DNA from 2 places in the Priestia sp. Y58 genome. Region 2 is predicted to be linked to the other one. Evidence: predicted binding sites of a transcription regulator. Region 2 holds the regulator's gene; the other holds the start of a gene.
What was found. The regulator Rex, encoded in region 2, represses fermentation and respiration genes when NADH is low (regulators of the CRP and FNR family bind a similar motif). The targets are predictions, from matches to a motif close to TTGTGAAATATTTCACAA.
Positions count from the first base shown of each region.

Region 1: the regulator Rex is predicted to act here: its motif matches at 6,536-6,553, upstream of MMB68_RS19190 (AtpZ/AtpI family protein).

Region 1 is NZ_JAKWFL010000006.1:217,788-230,338, reverse strand. Features, by position in the region: gene rpiB (ribose 5-phosphate isomerase B) at 1-243, shown strand, start outside; gene MMB68_RS19215 (TIGR01440 family protein) at 279-830, shown strand; gene MMB68_RS19210 (serine hydroxymethyltransferase) at 948-2,192, shown strand; gene upp (uracil phosphoribosyltransferase) at 2,406-3,035, shown strand; gene wecB (non-hydrolyzing UDP-N-acetylglucosamine 2-epimerase) at 3,058-4,209, shown strand; gene MMB68_RS19195 (S8 family serine peptidase) at 4,277-6,469, shown strand; gene MMB68_RS19190 (AtpZ/AtpI family protein) at 6,767-6,988, shown strand; gene MMB68_RS19185 (ATP synthase subunit I) at 6,995-7,366, shown strand; gene atpB (F0F1 ATP synthase subunit A) at 7,385-8,095, shown strand; gene atpE (F0F1 ATP synthase subunit C) at 8,186-8,398, shown strand; gene MMB68_RS19170 (F0F1 ATP synthase subunit B) at 8,501-9,019, shown strand; gene MMB68_RS19165 (F0F1 ATP synthase subunit delta) at 9,016-9,561, shown strand; gene atpA (F0F1 ATP synthase subunit alpha) at 9,577-11,085, shown strand; gene MMB68_RS19155 (F0F1 ATP synthase subunit gamma) at 11,191-12,048, shown strand; gene atpD (F0F1 ATP synthase subunit beta) at 12,085-12,551, shown strand, end outside.
Region 2 is NZ_JAKWFL010000019.1:3,553-16,103, reverse strand. Features, by position in the region: gene tsaD (tRNA (adenosine(37)-N6)-threonylcarbamoyltransferase complex transferase subunit TsaD) at 1-120, shown strand, start outside; gene MMB68_RS27230 (ABC-F family ATP-binding cassette domain-containing protein) at 376-2,310, opposite strand; gene MMB68_RS27225 (redox-sensing transcriptional repressor Rex) at 2,769-3,407, shown strand; gene tatA (twin-arginine translocase TatA/TatE family subunit) at 3,461-3,646, shown strand; gene tatC (twin-arginine translocase subunit TatC) at 3,662-4,417, shown strand; gene MMB68_RS27210 (YdiK family protein) at 4,444-4,671, opposite strand; gene MMB68_RS27205 (CPBP family intramembrane glutamic endopeptidase) at 4,668-5,396, opposite strand; gene groES (co-chaperone GroES) at 5,696-5,980, shown strand; gene groL (chaperonin GroEL) at 6,048-7,679, shown strand; gene MMB68_RS27190 (AAA family ATPase) at 7,838-8,788, shown strand; gene MMB68_RS27185 (DUF58 domain-containing protein) at 8,799-9,989, shown strand; gene MMB68_RS27180 (transglutaminase TgpA family protein) at 9,986-12,178, shown strand; purine riboswitch at 12,218-12,319, shown strand; gene guaA (glutamine-hydrolyzing GMP synthase) at 12,443-12,551, shown strand, end outside.

The DNA of each region.
Region 1 (12,551 bases), on a different contig from region 2:
GCAGCTAATAAAGTAAAAGGAATTCGCTGCGCTCTAGTGCATGATACATTCAGTGCAAAAGCAACAAGAGAACATAATGATAGCAACATTTTGGCGATGGGTGAACGCGTCATTGGGCCGGGGCTTGCACGTGAAATTGCGAAAATTTGGTTAATGACGGAATTTGAAGGCGGTCGCCATGAAAATCGCGTGAATAAAATTAAACAGTATGAGCAGCAAAGCGATGCAACAGTAACTGTATAATGTGAACGTATTCAATGAAAGAAAGGAAGAAAAACGTGTCTGAACTTACGAAATGGAAAGAGCAGTTGGAAACGGTTTTATCTGATTTTTTAGCACAAGTGCAGTTGTCTTCAGAACATACACTTGTCATTGGATGCAGTACAAGCGAGGTAATTGGTGAAAAAATAGGAACCGCAGGCGCAATGGAAGTCGCAGAAATGATTTTTGATACACTAGCAGATTTTCGAAAAAAAACGGGTGTCCACTTAGCATTTCAATGCTGTGAACACCTCAATCGAGCACTGGTAGTAGAAAGAGAATTAGCTCGAAAAGAACGTTTAGAAATCGTTAGTGTTGTGCCTATTCATAAAGCAGGCGGAGCGATGGCTACACAGGCCTATGGCCAGCTTAAAGATCCTGTTTTGGTAGAGTTTATTAAAGCTGATGCCGGTATTGATATTGGAGATACATTCATTGGTATGCATTTAAAGCATGTCGCAGTACCCGTTCGTTGTACGTTAAACGCAGTTGGACACGCTCATGTTACTGTAGCAAAGACGCGTCCAAAACTAATTGGTGGAATGAGAGCGTTTTACGAACTTTCGTAATTAAATATATTAAAATAATACACATTTTTTCTTTTTTATTCTAAATAAATCATGTTACAATGTAGTTGAATCAACAAATAACGAACATTGCGAATACGAAACGAGGAGAGGATTTTGATGGAGAAACAACTAATGCAACAAGATCCAGCAGTTTATAATGCGATCAAGGATGAATTACAAAGACAACGTACTAAAATTGAGCTAATTGCTTCAGAAAACTTTGTAACAACAGCGGTAATGGAAGCACAAGGTTCAGTTTTAACAAATAAATATGCTGAAGGCTATCCAGCTAAACGTTACTACGGCGGTTGTGAACACGTGGACGTAGTAGAAGACTTAGCTCGTGATCGTGCAAAAGAAATTTTCGGAGCAGAGCACGTGAACGTTCAACCTCACTCAGGTGCACAAGCAAACATGGCTGTATACTTCACTGTTTTAGAAGCTGGAGACACAGTACTAGGTATGAATTTATCGCACGGCGGTCACTTAACACACGGAAGTCCTGTTAACTTTAGTGGTGTTCAGTACAATTTCATCGAATATGGCGTAGATCGCGAAACACATCGTATTAACTACGATGATGTATTAGAGAAAGCTCGTACACATAAACCAAAATTAATTGTGGCTGGTGCAAGCGCATATCCACGCGCAATCGACTTCAAGCGTTTCCGTGAAATCGCTGATGAAGTAGGCGCTTATTTAATGGTAGACATGGCTCACATTGCTGGTCTAGTAGCTGCAGGACTTCATCAAAATCCTGTGCCACATGCTCATTTCGTTACAACTACAACACATAAAACACTGCGCGGACCACGCGGCGGTATGATTTTATGTAAAGAAGAATTCGCGAAAAAGATTGATAAGTCAATCTTCCCTGGTATTCAAGGTGGTCCATTAATGCACGTTATCGCTGCAAAAGCAGTAGCATTTGGTGAAGCATTACAAGATGAATTTAAGCACTATGCTCAAAATATCATCGACAATGCTAATCGTTTAGCAGAAGGATTAAAGAAAGAAGGATTTGCTCTTGTATCTGAAGGAACAGACAACCACCTTGTGTTAATCGACGTAAGCTCAATGAATTTGACAGGTAAAGTAGCTGAAAAAGCACTTGATGATGTAGGTATTACAACAAACAAAAATACAATTCCTTATGATGAGCAAAGCCCATTTGTAACAAGCGGTATTCGTATTGGTACAGCTGCGGTTACAACTCGCGGATTTGGCTTAGAAGAGATGGATGAAATTGCTTCTATCATCGGATTAACGCTTAAAAATATTGAAGATGAAGAAAAGTTAGCTGAAGCTAAAACACGCGTTGAAGCTTTAACAAGCAAGTTTGAAATGTATAAATCACTCTAAGAGAGACAGGCCTTTGTGCCTGTTTTTTTATGGAGAAAGTGGTAGCAATTCAATCATTTTTTGAATAATGCTTGAACTCAAAAACTTTTTTCTGTAAAATGAATGCAATGTATAAATTTAATTAGCAAGAGATATGTTTTTACTAGTACGTACCATTCAATTCGTTGAATGGTATTTTAATGTGTACATCTTTATATATAAGGAGAGATATCAATGGGCAAAGTATACGTATTTGATCACCCGCTTATTCAACACAAATTAACTTACATACGCGATGTAAAAACGGGAACGAAAGAGTTTCGTGAATTAGTTGATGAAGTGGCAAGCTTAATGGCTTTTGAAGCGACACGTGATTTACCGCTAGAAGACGTTGAAATTGAAACACCGGTTTGCAAAACAAAGTCAAAAGTTATTGCAGGGAAAAAGCTTGGTATCGTTCCAATTCTTCGTGCTGGTATCGGCATGGTAGATGGATTTTTAAAACTAATGCCAGCTGCTAAAGTTGGACACGTTGGCTTATATCGTGATCCAGAAACATTACAGCCTGTTGAATATTATGTAAAGCTGCCTAATGATGTAGAAGAGCGTGACTTTATTGTAGTAGATCCTATGCTTGCAACGGGAGGGTCAGCTGTAGAAGCAATCAACTCTCTTAAAAAAAGAGGCGCTAAAAACATTAAATTTATGTGTTTAATTGCTGCGCCTGAAGGCGTGGAAATCGTAAAAGAAGCACACCCTGACGTAGATATTTACATTGCGGCATTAGATGAAAAATTAAATGACCATGGATATATTGTTCCAGGTTTAGGTGATGCAGGGGATCGTTTATTCGGTACAAAATAATTTGTAGATTCGGGTGATGAACATGAAGCAGCCAATTAAAGTAATGACGATATTCGGGACAAGACCAGAAGCAATTAAAATGGCCCCTCTAGTGCTAGAGCTTAAAAAGCGACCGGAGGAGTTCGAAGCGATTGTTACAGTAACGGCTCAGCACCGTGAAATGTTAGACCAAGTATTGAGCATTTTTGACATTCAGCCTGACTATGATCTTAACATTATGAAAGATCGCCAAACCCTTATGGACGTAACGACTAGAGGATTAGAAGGTTTGGACGACGTAATGAAAAAAGTAAAGCCGGACATCGTACTTGTACACGGAGATACGACTACGACGTTTATTGCCGGACTGGCAGCTTTTTATAATCAAATTCAGGTGGGACATGTTGAAGCAGGTCTGCGCACATGGAATAAATATTCTCCATATCCGGAAGAAATGAACCGTCAGCTTACAGGCGTTCTCGCTGATTTGCACTTTGCTCCGACAGATAAGTCTGCAGCTAATTTGCAAGCGGAGAATAAAAAAGAAGAGCGAATCTTTGTGACTGGAAACACAGCTATCGATGCGTTAAAAACGACAGTAAAAAAGACATATGAGCATGAAGTGTTAACGAAATTGGGAGATGATCGTCTTATTTTATTAACGGCGCATCGTCGAGAAAATTTAGGCGAACCAATGAAAAATATGTTCCGTGCTGTTAAACGTATTGTGGATGAACATGAAGATGTGCAAGTTGTGTATCCTGTTCATTTGAATCCGGTAGTTAGAGAAACAGCAAACGATATCTTAGGAAATGACCCACGCATTCATTTAATTGAACCGTTAGATGTAATTGACTTCCATAACTTCGCTGAGCGCGCTCATATTATTTTGACAGATTCGGGCGGTGTTCAAGAAGAAGCTCCTTCATTAGGCGTACCTGTATTGGTACTTCGTGATACAACAGAGCGACCGGAAGGAATTGAAGCAGGAACGCTCAAACTAGCAGGCACGGAAGAAGAAACGATTTATACGCTAGCAAAAGAGCTGTTAATAGATGAAGACGTATATAAGCAAATGTCACAAGCATCGAATCCTTACGGAGACGGCTTAGCTTCTAAACGCATTTGTGATGCTATTAGCTACTATTTCAACCGCCGTGAAAACAGACCGGAAGCTTTTAATCCGCTTTCGTAAGATTTCTAAACACCTTTCACATGAAAAGCGTCTCTTTGAGACACGATAGTGTGAGAGGTGTTTTTTTATGTGGATTAAATGGTTAATGATTAGCTTTATATTGGGAAGTGGAGGAGGGCAAATGTCGCTCAATCCGACATTTCCTTCTATAAAACAAGAAATGAATCATCAGGAAAAATCAATCATTGTGATGATTAAAAAAGAAAAATTCACGAAATTTAAAAGTCAGCTACAAAAAAATTATCCTAATATAAAGATTAAGAGCGAATTTCACACAGTGTTTACAGGACTTTCATTAAACGGCTCCATCTCGGATTTGGAAAAACTATCTCAGAATCCATCTATTATTAGTTCACATTCTATTAAAAACTATCAGGTTACAGAAGAAAATAGCGTAACGTTCATTGGCTCAGAACAGGTAAGAGGCTTGTTTGATACTCACAATCAGCGCTTAACAGGAAAAGGGATCAAAGTAGGCGTTATCGATACGGGGGTTGATTATTCTCACCCTGATTTAAAACAAACCTACAGAGGGGGTTACGATGTAATAGATGAAGATTATGAGCCGATGGAAACCACTCGTGAGCAAGGAGAACCGACTCTGCACGGTACTCATGTAGCTGGTATTATTGCAGCGAATGGGAATATTAAAGGCGTAGCACCCCAAGCGGAAATCTATGCATACCGAGCTCTTGGACCTGGAGGAGCTGGAACGTCTGAAAGTGTTATTCTAGCTATCGAAAAAGCAATTCAAGATGATGTAGATATTATTAATTTATCATTGGGAAATGATGTGAATGGCCCTGATTTACCAACAAGCTTAGCGTTAGATCGAGCTGTTGAAAAAGGAATTGTAACGGTTACATCCAGCGGCAATTCAGGTCCAGGTTTATGGACCGTGGGCTCTCCAGGTACAGCGGGAAAAGCTATTTCTGTTGGCGCTTCTGTTTCCCCGACAACAGTTCAATTTCTAACAATCGGATTTAATAAAGACAAAATTATGATGGCGCCAGTAGAAGGGTCTCGTCCATGGACGTTTAATCAAACGCTGCGTGTAATAAATGAACAATACTCCAAAGAGCAAAAGCATGCGTTGGGTAACGTCATTTTGCTAAAAGCAGAAGGAAATGCGGTTGAAAAAAAGATTAAACAAGCTGAACAGGCTGGAGCAAAAGCTGTTCTTTTATATAGCCCGACTGAAAAAAGCATAATCGGTAAACTACAAGAGTCAGTAAATATTCCAGTGATATGGGTAAGTAAAAAAAGCGGTGATACCATTAATCAACACATTCAGTCTCAACAGCCATACTTACGCACTGGCAAGCAAGTGGTGCAAGACTTGCTCACATCTTTCAGTTCAAGAGGGCCTGTAACGACTACTTGGGGAATCAAGCCGGACGTCGTCGCACCTGGTTACTTCATTAATAGTACAGTTCCTGGGGGATATGAACGCATGCATGGAACAAGTATGGCTGCGCCCCATGTAACTGGAGCGTGCGCTCTTATTTTACAAGCTCACCCCAACTGGTCTCCTGAACAAGTCAAAGCTTCATTGATGAACACAAGTAAAGTAATGCAGCAGCTAAATGGCCAAACGTATCGTGTATATGAACAAGGAGCCGGGAGAATTCAAATAGCAAAAGCTGTCACAGCAGACTCTTTATTTTATCCATCTTCTTTATCTTTCGGTATTTTTACGCGCCCATCAAAGAAAGTCTTATCATTTAAAATTGATAACCAGTCTGATAAAGCAAAAACGTATCGCTTAAACGTTCCAAAAAGGGATGAAGGAGTGAACTGGGATGTTCCATTACCCGTCACAGTGCAGCCCCATCAGACAAAAGAAATAGCTGTCACTTTATCGGTGCAGCCCCGTTTTAAAAATAAAGGTATATATGACGGATATTTGGAAATAAATGATTCACGTGAAACATTTTCGCTTCCTTATATGTACATGGTTAGCATTCCAGATTATCCTCGTGTCATGGGATTGCAAGTAGCAGCGGAAAAAGAGAAAAATACGTATAGCTATGAACTGTTTTTGCCTGAAGGAGCAGATCAGTTAGGCGTTGCTCTTTTTGATAAGCAGTCTTTACAGTTTGTATCGTATTTAGATGTTGACGTTGATGTAGAAAGAGGCATGAGAAAACGAAAAATAACGATTGATGAATCGCTTGTACCAGGGTCGTACCAAATATTTGCATTTGTGAAAAAGCATAGACAAGAGCAGGTTGTACACAGTACAATAACGATTGAATGAACCTCTTTAAATGTTTTCATTTGAAGAGGTTTTATGTGTGGCAGAAATGTGAACAATAAGAAGAGATTGTGAAGTTTTTAGCTTAAACACATTGACATTAAATATACGCTATTGTATGCTTACAGGGAATATAAATGATAAGGTTTTCAACCTGTGAAAACCGTTGATATTTCTGCGTATTTTATTAGCTGTTTTTACCTTTTTTAGCAATTTTTTTTGCCTTTCTATCATATATTGAGCTATAAAAACGATAGAGAATTCGGAAAAAAGAAAATTTTGCAAAAGGGGTATGAGCTTATGAAAGATCGCAACCGTCATCCTTTGCAAGCGATGGCATTAGTGTCAATCATTCTATCACAGTTAGCAGGTTCAGTCTTAATTGGCTTATTCTCTGGAAGATGGGCTGATCAATGGCTTGACACCGAACCACTATTTTTGATTTTAGGCCTTCTTTTAGGGCTAGCAGCAGGTGTTTTTATGATGCTGCGGACAGTCCACCATTTTTTTTCAGGAGATTAATAATTCATGCAGGATTTGCAGCACGTTTTTCCAAGACTTCGTTCATACATATTGTATTTGTTAGCATTATACGTTCTCGGCTGGGGATTTACAAGTTATAAGGCTGTTTTTGCAGGTTTAATTTTAGGAACCGCCCTGAGTTTGTATAATTTGTGGAACTTAGTAAGAAAGTTTGAGCAGTTTGGACAGGCGTTGGATGAGGGGAAAAAGCCCCGTTCAATTGGGACTGTTGTAAGATTTGCAACAGCTGCTCTCGCAGTTGTGATTACCATCTCTTATCCAAAAACCTTTCATATTATTAGTGTAGTTGTGGGATTAATGACGTATTATGTTGTCATTATCATAGATTTAGTTGTTCAAAATATGCGTAGAAGATAGAAAGAGAGGTGAACACAGTTGGGTCATGAATCACCAACTATAGAGTTTCTAGGCCTTACTTTTAGTCAAAGTAACTTGCTTATGGTTACCGTAGCTTCTGTTATTGTATTCTTAATTGCAGTTTTATGTACTCGTACTCTTGCTATGAAGCCAAGCGGTGCACAAAACTTTATTGAATGGGTCTTAGATTTTGTTAAAGGACTCGTTAATAGCAATATGGATTGGAAAACAGGTGGCCGCTTTTTGACGCTAGGTGTAACTTTACTTATGTACATTTTTGTGTCAAATATGTTGGGTCTTCCATTTGCCATCGTGATTGACCATAACTTATGGTGGAAATCGCCAACCGCTGATCCAGCAATTACGCTGACGTTAGCCGTTATGGTAGTTGTACTATCACATTATTATGGTATTAAAATGCGAGGTTTCTCTGCATACACGAAAGATTACTTCAAGCCAATGGCATTTTTATTCCCGCTTAAGATTATCGAGGAGTTTGCCAATACGTTAACGCTTGGCCTTCGTCTTTACGGTAATATTTATGCTGGGGAAATTTTGTTAAGCTTGCTAGCTGGTTTAGCAACAACAGGCTTCCTAGGTACAATTGGAGCTGCTATCCCAATGCTTTTATGGCAAGGATTCAGTATTTTTGTAGGCGCAATTCAGGCCTTCATTTTCACAATGTTAACGATGGTTTATTTATCTCACAAAGTGAGTAGCGACCATTAATTTATAAAGCTTTGTTCAAGTAATACCCAATTTGGACAAAACAAAACTTAGTTAAACAAAATCATATATATTAAGGGAGGACTTTATAAAATGGGTTTAATAGCATCTGCAATTGCGATTGGTTTAGCGGCACTAGGTGCTGGTATTGGTAACGGTCTTATCGTTTCTAAGACGATTGAAGGCACAGCTCGCCAACCAGAAGCACGTGGTACATTAACTTCAATGATGTTCGTTGGGGTTGCCTTAGTTGAGGCGCTTCCAATTATCGCCGTAGTTATTGCATTCATGGTACAAGGTAAATAATAATGTGTTACATGTGGCGAAGATCATTCAAAAGAACCTTCGCCATTACTTTATGTCTTTAAGAAGTAAATTATATATGTGGAGTCTCTGAAGGGAGTGAACATGGCCGTGTCGAACATGTTTGTGTTAGGAGCAGCAGGCATTAATGGTGGAGATATTCTTTTCCAATTAGTGATGTTCCTTATCCTACTTGCGTTACTTCAAAAATTCGCGTTTGGTCCTGTAATGGGAATCATGAAAAAACGTGAAGAGCATATTGCCGGTGAGATTGATGAAGCAGAAAAGCAAAATGAGGAAGCGAAGAAGCTTGTTGAAGAGCAGCGTGAAATCTTAAAGCAATCTCGTCAAGAAGTGCAAGTAATGATGGAAAACGCTAGAAAGTCTGCAGAAGATAAAAAAGAAGAAATCATTGCAGCAGCACGCGAAGAGTCTGAGCGTCTAAAAGCTGCAGCAAAACAAGAAATCGAACAGCAAAAAGATCAAGCAGTTGCTGCGTTACGTGAGCAAGTTGCTTCATTATCTGTTTTAATTGCGTCGAAAGTTATTGAAAAAGAACTTTCTGAACAAGATCAAGAGAAGTTAATTCATGAATATATCCAAGAAGTAGGGGATGTACGATGAGTCAACCAGCTGTAGCCAAGCGCTATGCACTAGCTCTTTTTCAATTAGCAACAGAAAAACAGATGATCGATGAAATGCAAGACCAGCTACAAATCGTTGAAGAGGTGTTTGCTAAAACACCTGAATTAATGGATGTATTAACTCATCCAAAAATTACAATTGAGCGAAAAAAACAGTTTGTAAGTGAGGCATTTGCTGAACTTTCACCAACTGTTCAACATACGGTTCTTCTATTATTAGAGCGTCACCGCATTCAAATTGTTAGCCAAATGGTGCAAGAGTATCGTTTCCTAGCGAACGAAGTACGTGGCGTGGCAGACGCAACTGTTTATTCTGTCAAACCTTTAAGCGCAGATGAGAAACGAGCAATCTCGCAATCATTTGCTTCAAAAGTTGGAAAACATACGTTAAATATTTCAAATGTAGTAGATAAAAGCCTAATCGGCGGCGTGAAGCTTCGCATTGGTAATCGTATCTATGATGGCAGCATTAGCAGCAAATTAGAAACGATCCACCGAGGACTTCTTGCACACAGATCGTAGATAGGGGTGAAATTCATGAGCATCAAAGCTGAAGAAATTAGTGCGCTGATCAAGCAGCAAATTGAAAACTATCAGTCTGAGATTAAAGTGAGTGATGTAGGTACTGTTATCCAAGTTGGGGATGGTATCGCACGTGCTCATGGCCTCGACAATGTCATGGCTGGAGAACTGGTTGAATTTTCAAATGGTGTCATGGGAATGGCACAAAACTTAGAAGAAAACAATGTAGGTATCATTATTTTAGGACCATATACAGAAATTCGTGAAGGTGACGAAGTTCGCCGTACAGGACGCATCATGGAAGTTCCAGTAGGAGAGCAGTTAATCGGTCGTGTTGTTAACTCATTAGGTCAGCCAGTAGACGGCTTAGGCCCGGTAGAAACAACAAAAACACGTCCAATTGAAGGTGCTGCACCTGGCGTTATGGATCGTAAATCAGTACATGAGCCGCTTCAAACAGGTATCAAGGCGATTGACGCACTTGTGCCGATCGGCCGTGGACAGCGTGAGTTAATTATCGGTGACCGTCAAACGGGTAAAACATCGGTAGCAATCGATACAATCTTAAACCAAAAAGATCAAGATATGGTATGTATCTATGTAGCGATTGGCCAAAAAGAATCAACAGTTCGTAACGTAGTAGAGACATTACGTAAACACGGTGCTCTAGATTACACAATCGTTGTAACAGCATCAGCTTCACAACCAGCTCCACTATTATTCTTAGCACCATACGCTGGAGTAACAATGGGTGAAGAGTTTATGTATAACGGTAAGCACGTACTTGTTATTTACGATGACTTAACAAAACAAGCATCAGCTTATCGTGAACTTTCATTACTATTACGCCGTCCTCCAGGTCGTGAAGCGTACCCAGGGGATGTATTCTATCTGCACTCTCGTTTATTAGAGCGTGCGGCAAAGTTATCGGACGCAAAAGGTGGAGGTTCATTAACAGCTCTTCCATTTATTGAAACGCAAGCAGGAGACGTATCTGCTTATATCCCAACGAACGTAATTTCGATTACAGACGGACAAATTTTCTTACAGTCAGATCTATTCTTCTCAGGCGTACGTCCTGCGATTAATGCTGGTCTTTCTGTATCACGTGTAGGGGGATCTGCACAAATTAAAGCGATGAAAAAGGTAGCAGGTACACTGCGTCTAGACCTTGCATCTTATCGTGAGCTTGAATCGTTTGCTCAGTTCGGTTCTGATCTTGACCAAGCAACTCAAGCAAAATTAAATCGAGGAGCGCGTACAGTTGAAATCTTAAAACAAGGTTTACACAAACCGCTTCGCGTAGAAAAACAAGTAGCTGTGCTTTACGCATTAACAAAAGGCTTCTTAGATGATGTTCCAGTATCAGATATTACACGCTTTGAAGACGAGTACTTAACATGGTTAGAATCAAACCGTAAAGAAGTACTTGAATCAATCCGTACAACTGGTGGCCTTCCTGAAGCTGGCGTATTCGAATCAGCACTTGAAGAATTCAAGAAAACATTTATTGCATCTGAATAATATATTGTCAGCATGGTATGTTAAGACAATCTTTCAATAAGGTGAAGGTGAACATTTGTTCACCTTTCATACCACGTGATCTTCTAAAACAAGGTGGTGAAACCTTTGGCATCATTACGTGATATACAAACTCGAATCACATCGACGAAAAAAACGAGCCAGATTACGAAAGCAATGGAAATGGTTTCAGCTGCAAAGCTGAATAGAGCGGAACAAAATGCAAAATCGTTTGTTCCATATATGGAAAAAATTCAAGAGGTAGTCTCAAGTGTAGCCCTAGGCAGCAGAGGCGCTTCACATCCAATGTTAACTGCGCGCAGCGTGAAGAAGACTGGTTATATCGTAATCACTTCAGATCGCGGTCTAGCAGGAGCATATAACAGTAATATTTTGCGAAAAGTATCTCAAGCTATTGAAGAACGCCATCAATCACCTGATGAATACGGTGTGATTGCAATTGGACGAGTAGGGAGAGATTTCTTCGTAAAACGCGGTATTCCGGTTTTGCTTGAAATCACAGGCTTAGCAGATCAGCCAGCTTTTGCTGACATTCAAGGAATTGCTTCACAAACAGTTCAAATGTTTGCGGACGGTACGTTTGATGAACTTTACTTATACTACAATCACTTTATCAATACGATTTCACAAGAAGTGACGGAGAAGAAGCTATTGCCTCTAACAGATCTTCAACCTTCTGGTAAACTTGTTGGTTATGAATTTGAACCATCACAAGAAGAGATTTTAGAAGTATTACTTCCTCAGTATGCAGAGAGTTTAATTTACGGCGGCCTACTTGATGGAAAAGCAAGTGAGCATGCTGCTCGTATGACAGCGATGAAAAGTGCAACAGACAATGCAAAAGATCTTATCAATAATCTTACATTGTCATATAACCGTGCACGTCAAGCGGCAATTACCCAGGAAATTACGGAAATTGTTGGCGGAGCGGCAGCGTTAGAATAGAAAGTTTAATGGAAAAGCAAGTTAGGAGGGAACACGATGACAAAAGGACGCGTTACTCAAATCATGGGTCCAGTTGTAGACGTAAAGTTTGACAACGGACACCTTCCGGCAATTTATAACGCCCTTAAAATTTCACATAAACCGAGCAGTGCAAGTGAAGTTGCAATCGAATTAACATTAGAAGTTGCGATTCACTTAGGTGATAACACAGTTCGTACAGTAGCAATGTCATCCACTGACGGCTTAGTTCGTGGATTAGAAGTAGAAGATACAGGTGCAGCAATCTCAGTACCAGTTGGTGACGTTACGTTAGGTCGTGTATTTAACGTATTAGGTGAAAAAATCGACTTAGACGCCCCAATCGATGCAGGTGCACGTCGTGATCCGATCCACCGTCAAGCACCAAAGTTCGAAAATCTATCTACACAAGCTGAAATTCTTGAAACAGGTATTAAAGTAGTAGACTTATTAGCTCCTTACATTAAAGGTGGAAAAATCGGTCT
Region 2 (12,551 bases):
CTATCTCTATGCACGGATAATGCCGCAATGATTGGAGCAGCAGCAAGTGTACGATTTGCTCAAGGAAAACGTTCAGATATGTCATTAAACGCAAACCCCGGTTTAGACTTGGAAGAGTAAGAGACGAATGAGATTTAGTTCTCATTCGTCTTTTTTTGTGGATAAAAATAATTTATCAACAATATTCAATAAATTTAGAATTAACTGTGGATAATTATGTGGAAAAGTCCGTGCACTCAGTACACGGACCTGTTATTAACAAGTTTTAATTATGAAAATCAGACAGATATCCACTATTTATTCACAGAGTGGATAAAGCTTGTTCTAAAGCGTACGAACGAGTAAATAGGATGAATAAATACGAAAAAATATAGACTATTCTTCTAGAAGAAGCTGTAATTCTTCCCACTCTTCCATTAATGTGGATAACTGTGAAGAAATTTTTTCGTTTTCACCATTTAATCTTGATACTTCTTCGTGGTTTTGATAAATTTCAGGGTCACAAAGAAGTTCTTCATTCTCTGCTTGTGCGGCTTCTAATTTGTTTACTTCAGTTTCAATTTCTTCAATGCGGCGCGTTCGCTGCCTCATCAATTTCTTTTGTTCTTTATCTTGTTTATAGGACTGTTTATCTACTTTTACCGTGCGTTCTTCGTTTGCTTTTATATTTTCTAATTCTTTGATTTCCTCTATTTCTGCTTTCTTTTCTACATAATAGTCATAATCTCCAAGAAATTCTTCTACCCCTTCAGGAGATAGCTCTGCTATTTTGTTTGCAATACGATTAATAAAATAACGGTCATGTGAAACAAATAACAGAGTTCCTGGGTAATCGATTAACGCATTTTCGAGTACTTGTTTGCTATCTAAATCAAGATGGTTAGTAGGTTCATCTAAAATTAAGAAATTAGCTTTTTGAAGCATAAGCTTCGCAAGAGCCAAACGTGCTTTTTCACCACCGCTAAGCGTGGAAACGATTTTCAGTACATCATCACCTGAAAACAGAAAATTTCCAAGCGCTGTACGAATTTCTTTCTCAGGTTTGGATGGGTAGTCATCCCAAAGCTCATTTAAAACGGTTTTATTAGACGTTAAATTAGCTTGCTCTTGGTCGTAATAACCAACCATTACGTTTGAGCCAAAAGAAATGGTTCCAGTCTTGAAACTTAGTTTATCCACAATACCTTTTAATAACGTAGATTTCCCAACTCCATTAGGGCCAACCAACGCAAGGCTTTCACCTTTTTTAATCCGAAGGTTTGCGTCTTGGACGACGTATTTGTGTTCATCATATCCGATGGACACGTTTTCGAGGTTTAAGACTTCATTTCCGCTTTGACGCTCAATTTCAAACGAAAAACTAGCTGATTTTTCGCCTTCGTTAGGTCGATTTATTAACTCCATTCGATCGAGCTGCTTACGTCTGCTTTGCGCACGTTTTGTAGTCGATGCGCGGGCGATGTTTCGCTGAATAAAATCATTTAGTTTTGCGACTTCATCTTGCTGCTTTTCGTACTGACGCAACTCTTTTTCATATCGCTCTGCTTTTTGTACAAGGTATTTAGAGTAGTTGCCCGTGTACTTGACCGTTGTTTTTTGTGTGACTTCATACACTTGATTTACGACCTTATCAAGGAAGTAACGATCGTGTGAAACAATTAAAATAGCTCCTTCATACCCTTGCAGAAACTGTTCCAGCCATGCTAAAGTTTCAATATCTAAGTGGTTGGTAGGCTCATCCAGAATAAGCAAGTCTGGCTTTGTTAAAAGCAGTTTTGCAAGAGCCAAGCGCGTTTTTTGTCCACCGCTCAAGGAGGAAATAGGGGTGCTATAGTCAAAGTTTGAAAAACGGAAACCGTGAAGAATAGATCGTGTATCCGCTTCATATTGATAGCCGCCTAAATCTTTGAACGTTACTTGAAGCTGATCGTACTCTTTGGTTAGTTTTTCGTATTGAACTGAATCATTAAAAATGTCTGGATCGCCCATCTTTGTTTCAAGCGTACGTAATTCTTTTTCCATCTTCTTTAACGGAGCAAAGACCGTCATCATTTCTTCCCATATGGAGAGTGTTGACTCAAGAACTGTATCTTGTCCCATATAATCAATGGAAACACCTTTAGGTTTAATAATTTCTCCGCTGTCATAAGAAAGCTGCTCAGCAATAATTTTTAATAAAGTTGATTTACCAGCACCGTTTCGTCCCACTAGGGCAATGCGGTCTTTTGATTGTACTTCTAACTTTATATTCGATAAAATGGGTTCTGCCCCATAGTATTTTGTAATACCGTTCAATTGTAGAATAATCATTTTTTCACCTCTAGTAGTATATCCATAGTGTATTTTAACATATTTTCAACTACAAGTTCTTCCTACAAGCGTTTGTAATTTGCAGAGGGACAAGAACAAATGATGAAGCGAATGTTTTGATTCATGAAATAAAATGATTTTACCTGCACATTTTATACAGGATACTATGTTAAAATAAGAGATAAGTGCATCTCTGAACTTATATATGATGGATGTAGAAAATCCGTCATGACTAACAAACGGATCCTTTGAAGGGCTAATTGCTTCGTTCTAGCTACCGACTTTAAGTAGTGCTGGATAGACAAAAGGCGTCGGGGTGTGAAGCGGAGTATATATAAAACAAGAGAAAAGAGAGAGAATTGGAAGCGCTACCTCAAAGCGGTTGAGGCTTTGTGAAAGGTAATGCAATATGACTTGAAAATGTTAGTAATGACATACATGAACTGAGGGGGTACAACGTGAACACTGAACAATTAAAAATACCACAAGCAACGGCTAAACGATTGCCGCTTTATTATCGTTTTTTAAAAAACTTGCATGCTTCTGGTAAACAGCGTGTTTCGTCAGCGGAGTTAAGTGAGGCAGTGAAAGTTGATTCTGCTACTATTCGCCGGGATTTTTCTTACTTTGGAGCATTAGGGAAAAAGGGATACGGCTACAATGTGAATTATTTACTTACATTTTTCCGTAAAACGTTAGACCAAGATGAAGTAACGAAAGTAGCACTTATTGGCGTAGGGAATCTGGGAACGGCCTTTTTAAATTATAATTTTATTAAAAATAATAACACCAAAATTGAGTGCGCTTTTGATGTGATAGAAGATAAAGTCGGTACAAAAGTAGGCGACGTGCCGGTTTATCACCTTGACCAATTGGAAGATTATATGAGTGATGATATCTCAGTGGCGATTTTAACCGTTCCTGCCACTGTGGCTCAGCAAATTACCGATCGTTTAGTGAATTGCGGAATTAAAGGGATTTTAAACTTCACTCCTGCACGCTTAAACGTACCGGATGAGATTCGACTGCATCATATTGATCTGGCTGTAGAATTACAGTCGCTTGTCTACTTTTTGAAAAATTATCCTGTTGAATAAGATGGACTGTGTTACGATTTCCTTAAGTCTAAATTAATAAGGAGAGTGGGAATATGGGGATTGGAGCAGGCAGTTGGATTATTATTGCGATTGTAGCACTGCTTATTTTTGGACCGAAACGGTTACCGGAGCTAGGAAGATCAGTCGGGCAAACGCTTAGAGAGTTTAAGCATGCCGCTAGCGGTGCATCAGAAGATCGTGAAAAAGATAAACAGCGTCAAGTAGATGACAAAGAGTAAAAGGGTGATCATAGTATGACCGAACAAGAAATGTCAATATATGATCATATAGGAGAGCTGCGAAAACGCATTTTAATTGTTTTATTTTTCTTTGTCATTGCCACAATTGGCGGCTTTTTTATAGCGGATAAAGTTATTGTCTATTTACAGCATGCTGATGAGGCAAAAAATTTAACGATGAATGCATTTAGGCTAACAGATCCAGTTAAGATTTATATGCAGTTTGCTGTTATTATTGGCTGTGTACTTGCAGCTCCTGTTGCACTGTATCAACTTTGGGCATTTATTAGTCCTGGTTTATATGAAAAAGAGCGTAAGGTAACGCTTGGATATATTCCTGTTTCCATTTTTCTCTTTATCGGCGGTGTCTCTTTTTCTTATTTTGTGTTGTTTCCATTTGTCGTCGATTTTATGACGCGCGTTTCTGATGAGCTGAATGTAAACCAAGTGATTGGCATTAATGAATACTTTTCTTTTTTAATGCAGCTCACACTGCCTTTTGGGCTGTTGTTTCAGCTTCCTGTTGTCGTCATGTTTTTGACGCGATTAGGAATTATCACGCCTATGTTTTTATCTCAAATTCGAAAGTATGCCTATTTCGTACTGCTAGTTATTGCCGCACTTATTACACCACCGGAATTGCTCTCGCACATGATGGTGACAGTGCCGCTCTTAATTTTGTATGAAATCAGCATCATTATTTCCCGCATTTCGTATCGCAAAGTGTTAAAGGCAAGGGCAGAGCAAGAAAGAGAAGATGTTAGTATGTAAAAAAAACCACTGAAACAGTGGTTTTTTTATTTAGATGAATCATCTTGATTTTTATATTGCTGCTGCAACTTTTTAATTTTATAGTGCAAGATAAAAATGCGAACCGCAAATCTGAAATCGAACGCGGCTACGAGTGCAAATAAGATTGTGGGGAAATTCCACACGGTTTCCTGAGCATTTTGAATAGCCAGGTAGGTGAATAAAACCCCCATAATAATATAAATAAACCCTCGTGTTAAAGGGATATTCTTCATAAAAACATGCCTCCAAAAATAAACTGCATTTGTTCTGCTTGCTTTTGCATTTCTATAATTTTATCTGCAAAAATAGTTTGAGATAAAATAACGATTGTATTCATCAACACGTGAGCAATAATGGGTACAATAATTAGTTTTGTTCTTGCATAAAGGAATGCAAATACAAATCCCATGGCTGTATACACGAGCAAATGTTTAAAATCCCAGTGTACGGCAGCGAAAATAAGGGAACTAATAAATGCAGAGATAAAGAAATTATATCGTTTGTGAAGAGAGCCGAAAATAATCTTTCGAAAAATAATCTCTTCTAGAATCGGTCCAATTACAGACGTAACGACAATGAGGAACGGCGTTGCTTTAACAAGATTAACAATATTTTGTGTGTTTTCAGATACTTGGGTAATGCCAAGAGCGTGCTCAATCATACCTGCTACAGCTTGACCAGCCATAGCCAGGAACACCCCAAGGACTGACCAGACCACAGTTACCGTTGTTCCCGCATGTTCTATACGCATGGACATGTCACGGCGCAGCAGCAGTAAGACAATAAGTAAACCAAGGATAAAGCTAATGATGGTCCAATAAGTCAAAAGCATGACATTCGCTGTTCGAACTGGATATTGATCAAACATTCCTGTTAATTTTAACAGCGGTATACCAACAACTCCTGAAAACTGCATAAGGATGTAGGTGAGGATAACATACCAATAACGTTTTTCCAATCTTCTATACTCCTTTAAAAGGTTTTTATGTATATATGTCGAAGAAGTACTGTAAAGTTAGTAATTTCTTCTTGCTCGTATTGTAACATACATATTATTGAACAGAGAAAAGAATGCTTTATTTCTCAAAATCGTCGAAATCTAAGACTATTATATGTAGTTGTTGTAAATTTTAAATTTTTTTTGTTTAATACTTGCAAAAAAAACCCACTTTGTTTTAATATAATAATTGTGTTAGCACTCGTCGAGGTTGAGTGCTAATAAAAATGTAAACATATTATTTGAGGAGGTTGTTTCACTTGTTAAAGCCATTAGGTGATCGCGTAGTGATTGAACTTGTAAAATCTGAGGAAAAAACAGCAAGCGGTATCGTGTTACCGGACAGTGCAAAAGAAAAGCCACAAGAGGGTAAAATTGTTGCTGTAGGTACAGGCCGAGTATTAGAAAGCGGTGAGCGTGTAGCTTTAGAAGTAGCTGCGGGCGATCGTATCATCTTCTCAAAATATGCGGGTACTGAAGTGAAATACGAAGGCACTGAATACTTAATTTTACGCGAAAGCGATATTTTAGCTGTAATCGGCTAATTTTAACCACAAACTTATCATACGTAAAAAATAGATTATTAAGAACATCTTGAGGAGGTCAAAGAACATGGCAAAAGACATTAAATTTAGCGAAGAAGCACGTCGCGCAATGCTACGTGGTGTAGATACATTAGCAAATGCTGTAAAAGTAACGCTTGGACCAAAAGGTCGTAACGTTGTATTGGAAAAGAAATTCGGTTCACCGCTTATTACAAATGATGGTGTAACAATTGCAAAAGAAATCGAATTAGAAGACGCATTTGAAAATATGGGTGCTAAATTAGTAGCGGAAGTTGCTAGCAAAACAAACGACGTTGCTGGTGACGGTACAACTACTGCAACAGTTTTAGCGCAAGCAATGATCAGAGAAGGTCTTAAAAACGTAACGGCTGGTGCTAACCCAATGGGTATCCGTAAAGGTATGGAAAAAGCAGTAGCTGTAGCGGTTGAAGAACTAAAAGCAATCTCTAAACCAATTCAAGGTAAAGATTCAATTGCTCAAGTAGCGGCTATCTCAGCAGCTGACGAAGAAGTAGGTCAATTAATTGCTGAAGCAATGGAGCGCGTTGGTAACGACGGCGTTATCACACTTGAAGAATCAAAAGGTTTCACAACTGAATTAGAAGTGGTAGAAGGTATGCAGTTTGACCGTGGATATGCATCTCCTTACATGGTAACTGATTCAGATAAAATGGAAGCTGTATTAGATGATCCATACATCTTAATCACAGACAAAAAAATCGGTAACATTCAAGAAATCTTACCGGTATTAGAGCAAGTTGTTCAACAAGGCAAGCCTCTATTAATCATCGCTGAAGACGTAGAAGGCGAAGCTTTAGCAACATTAGTTGTGAACAAACTTCGTGGTACATTTACAGCTGTAGCTGTTAAAGCTCCTGGTTTTGGTGATCGTCGTAAAGCAATGTTACAAGATGTTGCAATCCTAACAGGCGGAGAAGTAATCACTGAAGAGCTTGGTCTTGACTTAAAAACAGCAAGCATCGATCAATTAGGTCGCGCTTCTAAAATTGTTGTAACAAAAGAAAATACAACAGTTGTAAACGGTGCAGGAAACGCAGAAGATATCCTAGCACGCGTAAACCAAATCAAAGCTCAGCTTGAAGAAACAACTTCAGAGTTTGACCGTGAAAAATTACAAGAGCGCTTAGCAAAACTTGCTGGTGGCGTAGCTGTAATTAAAGTTGGGGCGGCAACTGAAACTGAGTTAAAAGAACGTAAATTACGTATTGAAGATGCATTAAACTCTACGCGTGCTGCGGTTGAAGAAGGTATCGTAGCTGGTGGTGGTACTGCATTAGTAAATATCTATAATAAAGTAGCAAGCATCGAAGCTGACGGTGACACTGCTACAGGTATCAACATCGTATTACGTGCGATTGAAGAGCCTGTACGTCAAATCGCTCACAACGCTGGTTTAGAAGGATCAGTAATCGTTGAGCGTCTAAAAGGCGAAGCAGTTGGAACTGGATTTAACGCTGCAACTGGCGAGTGGGTAAATATGCTAGACACTGGTATCGTTGACCCAACAAAAGTAACGCGTTCAGCTCTTCAAAATGCTTCTTCTGTAGCGGCTATGTTCTTAACAACTGAAGCAGTTGTTGCTGACAAGCCAGAAGAAGGCGGAGCACCTGCAATGCCTGACATGGGCGGCATGGGTGGAATGGGCGGCATGATGTAATCACTGCCCTACCTAAAAAAGCGACCAAGTACTCACTTGGTCGCTTTTTTGCGTGCATTAATATTTTCAGATTTTTTTAAAATTTGTTAAGATAGTACTATGTTTATTGAAAAACATACTAAACTCAAGGCTTAACTGAGTTTTAAGGGGGAGCTTCGTTGATTCAGCTGGATCATATTAATAATAAATTAAATCAAGTATTAGAAAACATTGATCAAATTGTAATCGGAAAGCGTCATGTATCTACGTTGAGTTTGGTTGCTTTGCTTGCAAAGGGGCATATTTTGCTTGAAGATGTGCCGGGTGTGGGGAAAACGATGCTCGTGAAGGCACTGGCCAAATCGATTGATGCCGAGTTTAAACGAATTCAATTCACGCCTGATTTGCTGCCGTCCGATGTAACAGGTGTTTCTATTTACAGTCCAAAAGACATGGAATTTCATTTTCGTCCAGGTCCTATCATGAGCCACATTGTGCTCGCTGATGAGATTAACAGGACTTCTCCTAAAACACAATCGGCGCTTTTAGAAGCAATGGCTGAGCATCATGTAACAACCGATGGTATCACCCGGGAAATTCCAGCGCCTTTTTTTGTGATGGCTACTCAAAATCCTGTTGATTTTGATGGGACCTATCATTTGCCGGAAGCGCAGCTGGATCGATTTTTATTCAAATTAAGCATGGGGTATCCTACGCAGGAAGAGGAGCTTCAAATTTTAAACGGCGTATCGACTCAAGTTAATCTTGAGGATGTCAAACCCGTTATGAGCATTCCAGAATTAGTACAGGCTCAAAAAACTGTAAGCAGTATTTATGTAGATGATGCGATTAAGCACTATATCATCGAAATCATTCGCAAAACGCGCTCTCATCCACATATTTCGTTAGGTATTAGTCCTCGTGGAACGGTTTCCTTTATGAAGGCCGTTCAAGCATATGCTTTAGTGAAGGGAAGAGACTACTGTCTTCCTGATGATGTTCAAGAGCTTGCTTCGTATGTGTGTGCACATCGATTAACGCTAAGATCTGATACCCAGTACAGCGGCTTAACAGCGGGTGATGTGATGAAGCAAATTATGGCTGATACGAAAGTACCTGTTAAAAGGTAAGAGGTACTTTATGAAACAGTATATAAAAGTGATATGGAATAAATGTAGAGACTGGTTCGTTTTATTCTGCATCTTTGCTGCTACGTTTTCTTACGCGATGTTTCAAGGGGGCTTTGTCAGCTGGTTTTTATTTTATAGCTTCTTACCTTTTGGATCATATGCGGCAGCCGTTTTGCTTTATCCGTTAAAGAAGTGGAATGTTACTCGTGATGTGAAGCTACAGCCTCGATTCGCTGGAGATCATCTTTCGTATGACATTCACATTACACGCTCCTCGGCTTTTCCTGTTTATATGGCAGCAGTGAAAGAGGAGAGTAACCTTTTAGATCAAGAAGAAAGAACAATTTATCCGCTTTTTCAACGAAACGCTGTTATTCCGTATGAAAGATCGTTTGTAGAAAGAGGAGAATATGAATTTTTTACGATTTCGATTGAAATGAGTGATTTATTAGGAATTGTAAAAAAGAAGGCATATTATCCACTGCAGCAGCGGTTTGTCGTGTATCCTCAAATCCATGAGATAGATATCCCGTTTCTTTTAGCGGGAATAGAAGAAGGAAAAAATGAAGTTTCGACGGGGAATCAATCTACTACGTTAGTGACAGGCATTAGAGAATACCAGCCGGGTGACCGATTAGGGTCTATCGATTGGAAGGCGACGGCTCGTAAAGCTACGTTGATTTCTAAAGAGTTTGGTCATTACCATGAACGGAGTATGATTATCATTGCAGATGTTATAAGCTCTCTATACTTTGAAGAACGAATGAGCTTTCTGGCATCCATGCTCATTCATGAAGAAACCAAGCGTAAAAAAATCGATTTTCTTTTAGCTGGAGATGCACTTTTTTCACCCAAAACCTCTGAACAAAGTGAGACCGATAACCTGTTGTATCACTTAGCGCGTGCACAGCCTGTGAACAACCGAGTATTCGAAACAGAATTTAAGGGTATTGCCATTCAAAAGCAGCATTCTTTTATGGTCATTGTCAGTCAAGTTACAGGGACTCTCATTGGGCAGGTTCAATCTAAGCTGAGTCTGCATGCTAAGGCATCAATAATTGTCGTTAAAGATGAAGGAGCAGGGCTTAGTGACGAAGAGACGGTTATTGTAAATGGAATACAATCTTCTGCTTTAACGATTGAAGTCGTTAATATTCCTCTTCCTCTATCATCTAAAGGAAGTGAGGGCGGAAATAAGTGAATAAATCAGCTTTGTATGTAAAAAACATCTTATTGTACGCGGGAGCATTCTTTTTATTAGTGGAATGGCTTCTTCCTTTAAATGAAGTGACGGATACCAATCAAATTCAGTACTTTATATTGTTTGTTGCTTACTGTTTTTTGTGTTTAACGTTTCGCTTGCCGTTTATCGTGATGACGTTAGGGAGTATATTGTTTATTTTGTTTTCGCTTCACAATCTCTATTTCCAAGGAGCCTTCTTTTCTTCAGACTGGCTTCCGAGACTTTTGGAGATTCTTCAGTCAGATGCACAAAGTATCATGGAGTGGAATATAGCGAATTTATCATTTGAAATGAGGAGCACTTTATTTTTTGTGCTGCTTTGGATTATGGCTTATTTAATTCGATATTGGATCTTTTATCAAAAAAGAATTTTCTTCTTTTTCTTCTTAACTATTTTGTATATTACCGTGTTGGATACCTTTTCTACTTACGATGCGGGAGCTGCTATTATTCGCGTGACCATTATTGGATTTTTATTAGTAGCCATGCTTCGCATAAATCCTGAACGCATAAAAGCTGCGAGCACTGAGCGTTTAGAAAATAGAAAACGATCGTTTCTTTTTTTAGGCAGTTTTTTAGCTATCGTCATTGTGCTGGCTTATCTTGCTCCTAAACCAGGGCCACAGTGGCCAGATCCCGTACCTTTTATCACAGCGCATACAACAAATCAAGGACAGGGAGAATCTGCAAGCGGTCAACGAATTGGCTATGATATGGACGATTCTAAATTGGGGGGATCGTTTGTTAATGATGATACGGTTGTGTTTACAGCCAAAGTAGAGGATGAGCACTATTGGCGTATTGAAACGAAAGATGTTTATACAGGTAAGGGGTGGGAGCTGTCTAAAGAGGAAGAAAAAGTACCCTTTAAAGGAAATGAAAACTTACTCCCTCAATATGACTCAAGTGTAGCAGGACAAGTAAGAAAAGCAGAAGTTACCTATTCGCAGCCTTCTGTTCATCTTATGCATGTTCCTCAACTGCTGTCGCTAACCTTAAAAAATGGCATTCAAACCGATGTTACCCCGACAAATGAAAAATTATATCCTTATCAAAATGACAAGCTTGTTACTGTTCAATCGTATGAGATGACGTATAAATACCCTGTATTTGATATTGGACTTCTTCAGCAAGCAGAGGAAAAAAAGGCAGAGAGTTTAGAGAATAATAACGAATTTATAGCAAGGTATACACAACTTCCTGCTAACTTGCCGAAACGAGTAAAGGATTTAGCTCGTGAGGTAACAAAAAATAAGAACAATCGTTATGAAAAAGCGAAAGCCGTTGAAGAATACTTCCGATCAAATCCATATGTATATGATACTGAAAATGTTCCAATTCCTACGAAAAATAAAGATTATGTGGATCAATTTTTGTTTGATACAAAAAGAGGGTACTGTGATAACTTCTCTACTTCTATGGTTGTGCTGCTTCGTTCATTAGATATTCCTGCTCGGTGGGTAAAGGGCTATACAGAAGGTGATGCCACCGTCATTTCAGGAAGTAGTAAGTGGACAACCTATGAAATCACACAAAATAATGCTCATTCTTGGGTCGAAGTCTATTTTCCAGGAGCGGGTTGGGTACCTTTTGAACCAACAAAAAGTTTTTCTAATCCTTATGATTTTGTAGATAGCCAACCTAACAACTCTAGTGAAAATAGTCAAAGGGAAGAAGAGAAACAAGAAACGCAAGTGAAGGAGCAGCCTAAGGAAAAAGAGCTTCCGGCACAAGAAGAAAGAGCGAAAGAAAAAACAGCTTCTCTTCAAAATGCTAAGTTGTCTATAAAGTGGAAAGTGCTTTTCTGCGGACTGATTGTAGTTATGTTAATAGTAATATATCTCAATCGATTTAAATGGTTTTTACCTTTTTATATCGCTTTTTATAAAAAGAAAGAGAGTGTGGAAACCTTTGAATCAGCGTATGCTTTTTTACTTAAAAGACTCGCTGCAAATGGACTAAAGCGCCAAGAAAGTCAAACGCTGCGCGACTTTGCAAGAGAAGTAGACGGAAAATTAAATACGGTAAATATGCTACAATTAACGGAAAAATACGAGCGGGTGTTGTATCGAAATGCAGACTCCATAAAAGAATGGAAAGAGTCGATTGAATTGTGGGAAAATTTAATCAAAAAAACGAGTTCTTGACCATTGTTTCGCGGATTGATAGAATATTCTCGAACTTACTATAAATGTTTCGTATACCTTCATATATCCTCGATAATATGGTTCGAGAGTCTCTACCGGGTCACCTTAAACGATCTGACTATGAAGGCAGAACAGTCTATTTGACGATAAACGTCGTGCTCAACTAGACTTCTGCCTTTGTTTTTTGAGGGAGAAGTCTAGTTTTTTTTATATTTTAGGGCATAATAACAAGTGATTATTTACACATTCGGAGAGGTGAACAAGATGGAAGGCATGATTGTTGTATTAGATTTTGGTAGTCAATATAACCAATTGATTACGCGTCGCATTCGCGAGTTCGGAGTATATAGTGAATTGCATCCGCACACAATTA